2 regions of the Pseudomonas sp. AP3_22 TE3818 genome follow, and region 2 is predicted to be linked to the other one. Evidence: riboswitches for the same ligand, from Rfam matches in the RefSeq annotation. Region 2 holds a riboswitch; the other holds the start of a gene.
The links. A riboswitch is a leader RNA that binds a small molecule or an ion and turns the genes downstream of it on or off. The one in region 2 is predicted to bind cobalamin.
Positions count from the first base shown of each region.

Region 1: another riboswitch for cobalamin. It lies ahead of cobO (cob(I)yrinic acid a,c-diamide adenosyltransferase); the one in region 2 lies ahead of cobW (cobalamin biosynthesis protein CobW).

Region 1 covers NZ_JBRJHL010000001.1:4,792,147-4,795,548, reverse strand. The annotation lists gene AB7M25_RS21840 (PQQ-dependent sugar dehydrogenase) at 1-299, opposite strand, end outside; gene AB7M25_RS21835 (hypothetical protein) at 366-950, opposite strand; cobalamin riboswitch at 1,104-1,336, shown strand; gene cobO (cob(I)yrinic acid a,c-diamide adenosyltransferase) at 1,419-2,030, shown strand; gene AB7M25_RS21825 (cobyrinate a,c-diamide synthase) at 2,027-3,402, shown strand, end outside.
Region 2 covers NZ_JBRJHL010000001.1:3,057,466-3,060,867, reverse strand. The annotation lists gene cobN (cobaltochelatase subunit CobN) at 1-834, opposite strand, end outside; gene cobW (cobalamin biosynthesis protein CobW) at 838-1,908, opposite strand; cobalamin riboswitch at 2,011-2,223, opposite strand; cobalamin riboswitch at 2,434-2,659, shown strand; gene AB7M25_RS13795 (CbtB domain-containing protein) at 2,782-2,973, shown strand; gene AB7M25_RS13790 (CbtA family protein) at 2,985-3,402, shown strand, end outside.

The DNA.
Region 1 (3,402 bases), 1.7 Mb from region 2:
GGGGGCGCGTTGGTTTCCGCCACCAGTACGTCGCCGTTGGGCAGCACATAAAGCCAGCGGGGGTGATCCAGGTCTTCGGCAAAAGCGGCCACTTGAGTGCCCGCGGCGGCGACGGGTTTCGCGCCCTGTGGCCAGCCGATGGCCGGGGCGATGTTCAGAGTCGGGATCAGGGTTTTGTTGGGGGGCGGCAGTTGAGGTGAAGGGCCGGTGCCGTCGGAGACTTGCAGGCCGGCGGTCTCACTGCAACCGGCGAGCCCTCCGCAGATCGCGATAACGAGAACGAGCGGGGGCGTGCGCATACGGGTGTTCCCTATGAGTGCCTTGTTCTAATCATAGAGATGTGTTGTCGTCCAATGGTTCAACGGCTAGCCACGTGCTTCCTTGAACAGCACCGCAATGCCGGGGTGATAGTTGCCGGCTTCATTGCGCAACTTGCGGTAGGCATACGGGAAATACCAGGCGACCGCGCAGGTGTGTTCCTTTTGCAGGTCGTCGACCATGTCCTGGAGTTCTTCCGGTGTCGCACCTTGCTGGGCTTTTTGCGGGGCGACGAACAGGCAGCCGAGTTTCAGGTCGCTGGCGTGGCTCAGGCGCTTCGCATCGCTGGCGATGTCGAGCAGGGCCTGGGTCAGATTGAGGCTGTTGACCCGTGGCCAGCGCTGGCTGGTCTGGATGTAGGCGCGGGTTTCGGGCGAGGCGAGGAACAAGTCGGCGCGGCTGTTGCGTTCGCCTTCTTCGGTCTGCTTGCGGGTGGGTGTCTGTTGCAGTGTGACCATCTCAGCCATCCAGGCGGCGGCCGACAACAGTCCGAGATTGGCTTTTTCGTCGTGCCAGTAGGGGGTGTCGCCATCACCGCGGACGGCGTTATAGCGGTCGATGCATTCGAACCAGCGCTCGAGCACAGGGCGCAGGAATTCCAGCTTTGGATTGCTGATGATCATGCCTTGCATGGGCTCACCCTTATTATTGTGTTGTGAGGTTATGGCTCTTTGATATCACTGCTGAGAGCGAGGCACAAGATTGACGTCAGTTTTTTGCTTGACGACCGTTATTCGGAGGATGGCCTCCCGGCTTTAATTGACGCTCCACCCCCAACCCTCTAACCTTCGCGGCTTGTTTCAGGTGCTCTGTGACTTGGGTCGACAGAGTGAAACAGGGAAGCCGGTGAACGCGTTCTTCTGTTGGTCGAAGACCCGCCATTCCGGCGCTGCCCCCGCAACGGTAAATGAGTGAAAACTGTGTCTGATGCCACTGTGTCGATTCGATGCGGGAAGGCGCGCAGTCTGGCTTCGCGCCACTCATGAGCCCGGAGACCGGCCTGATTCATCCAGCGGCATCACGGTGGGCGATGCCAGGCTTGTTGCCTTCTATTGCTGTGCCTGCCCGCCGTTATTCCTGTCTCAACGGAGAGCTCCCCCATGACTGATACCCCCGATCGTGACGAACGCCACCTGGCGCGCATGCAGCGCAAAAAAGCCGTGATCGACGAGCGCATCGCCAATTCCCCGAACGAGTGTGGTCTGTTGCTGGTGCTGACCGGCAACGGTAAGGGCAAGAGCAGTTCGGCCTTCGGCATGCTCGCCCGCGCCATGGGGCACGGCATGCAATGCGGCGTGGTGCAGTTCATCAAGGGCCGCAACAGTACCGGCGAAGAGCTGTTCTTCCGGCGCTTTCCCGAGCAGGTGCGATTTCATGTGATGGGCGAAGGGTTTACCTGGGAAACCCAGGACCGTCAGCGCGACATCGCTGCCGCCGAAGCGGCGTGGGCGGTGTCCCGGGAACTGCTGCGCGATCCGTCCATCGGCCTGGTGGTGCTGGATGAGCTGAACATCGCCCTCAAGCACGGCTACCTCGATCTTGATCAGGTGCTCAGCGACTTGCAGGCCCGGCCGCCGATGCAACACGTGGTGGTCACCGGGCGTGCCGCCAAGCCGGAAATGATCGAGATGGCCGACACGGTCACCGAAATGGGCATGATCAAGCACGCCTTTCAGGCCGGGATCAAAGCGCAGAAAGGCGTCGAGCTGTGAACCAGCCACGTCATTGCCCGGCGGTACTGATTGCCGCGCCGGCCTCCGGCCAGGGCAAGACCACCGTCACCGCGGCGCTGGCCCGGTTGCATCGCAATCAGGGGCGCAAGGTCCGTGTGTTCAAGTGCGGCCCCGACTTTCTCGATCCGATGATCCTCGAGCGTGCCAGCGGTGCACCGGTGTATCAACTGGACATGTGGATGGTCGGCGAGCAGGAGAGTCGCCGGTTACTGTGGGAAGCCGCCGCTGAAGCCGACCTGATCCTGATCGAAGGCGTCATGGGGCTGTTCGACGGTACGCCGTCGAGCGCCGATCTGGCGCGGCATTTCGGTGTGCCGGTACTGGGGGTGATCGACGGCACCGCCATGGCCCAGACCTTCGGCGCACTGGCCCTGGGGCTGGCGCGTTATCAGTCGGACTTGCCGTTCGCCGGCGTGCTGGCCAACCGCGTCGGTACACTGCGCCACGCGCAACTGCTCGAGGGCAGCCTGACTGAAGGATTGCGCTGGTACGGCGCGCTGTCCCGGGAAACAGGGATTGAACTGCCGAGCCGACACCTGGGGCTGGTTCAAGCCAGTGAGCTGAATGATCTCGACCTGCGCCTCGATGCCGCGGCCGATGCCCTGGCCAGCAGTTGCGAGGTCGCGCTGCCCCCGTCAGTCGAGTTCGCCGCCCCCGATGTCATCGTCGCCGAACCGCTGCTGGCCGGTGTGCGCATTGCTGTGGCCCGTGATGAAGCCTTTGCGTTCACCTACGGTGCGAGCCTGGATTTGCTGCGGGCGATGGGCGCCGAGCTGTCGTTTTTCTCGCCGATCCGCGACCGCCAATTGCCGGAGGCGGACAGCCTGTATCTGCCGGGCGGTTACCCGGAGCTGCACCATGTCGCGCTGGCGCAAAACACGGCGATGCTCGAGGCGATCCGCGCCCACCACCGGGCGGGCAAACCCTTGCTCGCCGAGTGTGGCGGCATGCTGTATCTGCTCGACTCCCTGACCGATGTCGAGGGCACTCGCGCCGAACTGGCGGGCCTGCTGGCCGGTGATGCGGTCATGCAAAAGCGTCTGGCGGCGCTGGCGTTGCAAGCGGTGGAGCTGCCGGAAGGTTCGCTGCGCGGGCACACCTATCACCATTCGCTGACCAGCACTGAACTGGTGCCGATTGCCCGGGGCGTGAGCCCGAATGGCGGGCGCGGAGCGGAGGCGGTTTACCGTGACGGGCGGATGACCGCCTCCTACGTGCACTTTTATTTTCCGTCCAATCCCTCGGCAATTGCCGCGCTGTTTGCGCCGGACCTTGAAGCCGCCATCGCTGGCAAGCCAGCTCCTACAATGGATCACCTAACCCCTGTAGGAGCTGGCTTGCCAGCGAAGAG
Region 2 (3,402 bases):
CAGGTGCGGCGCTTCGGGGCTGGACTGGGCGAAACCCGTGGTGTTCAGGATCACCGAGACGCCGGCTTCATCCAGCCAGTCCTCGACCGCGCCCAGGCAGCCGGGTTCTTTCAAACTGGCCAGCGCAATCGGCAACGGATTCAACCCCGCGGCCTGTAAACGCTGGCAAAAAACATCAATGAAAGCAGTGTTCGCCGCCTGCAAATGCGAACGGTAAAACAGCACCGCCGCCATCGGGTGATCGGCGTGCCAGTCGGCCTGCCAGTCGCTCAGTGCGGCAGAATGTTTGTGCGGATGGTAGATGGCGGTTCGCGGCAGGGTTTGCGGCTCGCCCCAGGTGTAATCGCGTGCCAACCAGCGGTTGGCCAGGCAGCGGAAGAAATCCAGGGCGTTACCCATGCCTCCCTGACGCAGAAACTGCCAGAGTCGGTCGCGATCCTCGGCGCCGACGGTACTCAGGTCACTGAGCTCCGGGTCCGGGCGGTCATCGCCCGGCACCAGAATCACCTGCACGCCGCGCTGGGACAGCTCGACCAGGCGTTCGATACCATAACGCCAATAGGCGATGCCGCCGTGCAGCGAAATCAGGATCACCCTGGCGTGGCGCAACACCTCATCGACGTACAAATCGACCGAGGCATGGTTCTGCACCTGCATCGGGTTGGCCAGGCGCACGCTCGGGTAATCCTCGGGCAACTGCTGCGCCGCCTCGGCGAGCAGCGCCAGGCTGGAGTCGCCGCTGCACAGGACCACCAGCTCGGCGGGGGTTTGTCCAAGGTCGGCGATGTTGTCATCCGACACGAAACCGCCGGGCTGGGTCCTGAGCAGGTGCATGGGTTACACGCTGAGCGCAGCGCGCAATTGCGCTTCGAGCACGGCGGCGTCCAGTTCCTGGCCGATCAGCACCAGACGGGTGATGCGCGCCTCTTCGGCGCCCCATTGGCGGTCGAAGTGCTTGTCGAAACGCGTGCCCACGCCCTGGATCAGCAGGCGCATCGGTTTGTTCGGAACGGCGGCGAAACCCTTCACCCGCAGGATGCCGTGCTGGACCACCAGTTGGGTCAGCGCGTCCATCAGCAGGCTTTCGTCAGCTTGCGGCAGTTCGATGGAGATCGAATCGAAGGCGTCGTGATCGTGGTCGTCATGATCGTCGTCGCCATCGTGATGATGGTCGTGGTGGCTGTGACGGCTGTCGATGTGTTCTTCGGAGCCGGCACCCAGGCCGATCAGCACGTCCAGCGGCAGGCGACCGCTGCTGGCTTCAATGATTTTCACCGCTGGCGGCAATTCTTCTGCGACTTCCAGGCGCACACGGGCCAGGTCGGCCGGGTTGATCAGGTCGGATTTGTTGAGAATCACCAGGTCGGCGCTGGCCAACTGGTCGGCAAACAGCTCGTGCAATGGCGATTCGTGGTCCAGGTTCGGGTCGAGTTTGCGCTGGGCATCGACCTGGTCCGGGAAGGCGGCAAAGGTGCCGGCGGCCACGGCCGGGCTGTCGACCACGGTGATCACCGCGTCAACGGTGCAGGCACTGCGGATTTCCGGCCACTGGAAAGCCTGGACCAACGGTTTTGGCAGGGCCAGGCCCGACGTTTCGATGAGGATGTGGTCGAGATCGCCACGACGAGCCACCAGTTCGCGCATCACCGGGAAAAATTCTTCCTGGACGGTGCAGCACAGGCAGCCGTTGGCCAGTTCATAGACGCGGCCGTTGGCTTCTTCTTCGGTGCAACCGATGGAGCACTGCTTGAGGATTTCGCCGTCGATGCCCAGCTCGCCAAACTCGTTGACGATTACCGCGATGCGGCGACCCTGGGCGTTGTCGAGCATATGCCGCAGCAGCGTGGTTTTACCCGAGCCGAGGAAACCGGTGACGATGGTGACGGGAAGTTTGGCCAGTGTTTTCATCGGATGCCCTATGGCTAGGTGGCGGGCATACGGGACGACGACCGGCAACGCAGATGCGCGTGCCTGAAGAGTTCGCCACCGGATCACCCCGCCCGGTTGAATTTGAGAATCTGTGTCGAGGCAGGTCTCCTGGCTGACGGTGTGCCGGCCTTGGGCCTGGCATTCGCTGCGCCTTCCCGCCGGCCTCATGGATTGAGCCTGCAGTGGCGTGGCAACGAACATCACCGTTCACAGTTGCGGGGGCAGCCGCGGCATTGACCGCGTTCCCTTCTTAGCTTCGACAAACGCCGAAGAACCTCGAAAGCGCAAGGCTACGCATGGTATTGGGGCGGGTCAATGTTCACGTGATTTCTGCGGTGTGCCCTTCGCGAGCAAGTCGGATCGCCGCACCGCCGCTCCCACATTTGATCGGGTTCTTTCAGAGGAAAAGGGTCAAGTGTGGGAGCGGGCTTGCTCGCGAAGAAAGCGACTCGGTTTCCAGTTGAGAACCCTTGCCAATTGACGCCCAACCCTCGCCCATGCTCTCCTACGCACCTTGTTACGGGTGCCCTTCACAGGGTGAAACGGGAAACCGGTGAATCATGTGCTTTACTCTAAAGCCATGTCAGTCCGGTGCTGCCCCCGCAACGGTAAGCGAGCGAAGCATCAAATCCACTGTGCCACTACGGCATGGGAAGGTGATGTTTTCAGGTTCAGGCCCAAGCCTTTGCCCCTCGTGAGCCCGGAGACCGGCCCGCAACATAAAGTGACCATAACGATCACTGAAACAACAAACCCGCGGTGGGCGGGCGCTGTTTGAAACCCTGCGCGCCTGGTCGTGCAGGTTTTTGCATGCGCTCTTGATTCCCCGCTGACAGACCAGAGGGAAACGCCATGTCGATCATCAGCAGCACCGGCCACACTACAGCCAGCACCACTTCTACCCTGACTCAACGTCTGACCGCCGCCGTCTGCGCGTCGATCCTGGGCGCAAGCCTTGTGTATTTCGCCGGTTTCTCGTACATCGAAGCGGTGCACAATGCCGCCCACGATACCCGTCACAGCTCCGCGTTCCCGTGCCATTGAGACCTGCTGACATGATCAAGCGTATTGCGCAAACCGCAGGTTTCACCGGGCTGCTGGCCGCCCTGTTGCTGACCCTGCTGCAAAGTTTCTGGGTCGCCCCCCTGATTCTGCAGGCCGAAACCTACGAAAAAGCCGAGCCGGCTGCCGTTGAAATGCATGAACACGCCGATGGCGCGATGGCTGCCCACACCCACGACGCCGAAGCCTGGGAGCCGGAAGACGGCTGGCAGCGCGTGCTGTCGACCACCGGCGGCAACCTGGTGGTGGCCGTCGGTTTTGCCCTGATGCTGGCTGGCCTGTACACCTTGCGTGCGCCGACCAAAACCTCCCAGGGCCTGCTCTGGGGCCTGGCCGGCTATGCGACCTTCGTGCTCGCGCCGACCCTCGGCCTGCCACCTGAACTGCCAGGCACTGCCGCCGCCGATCTGG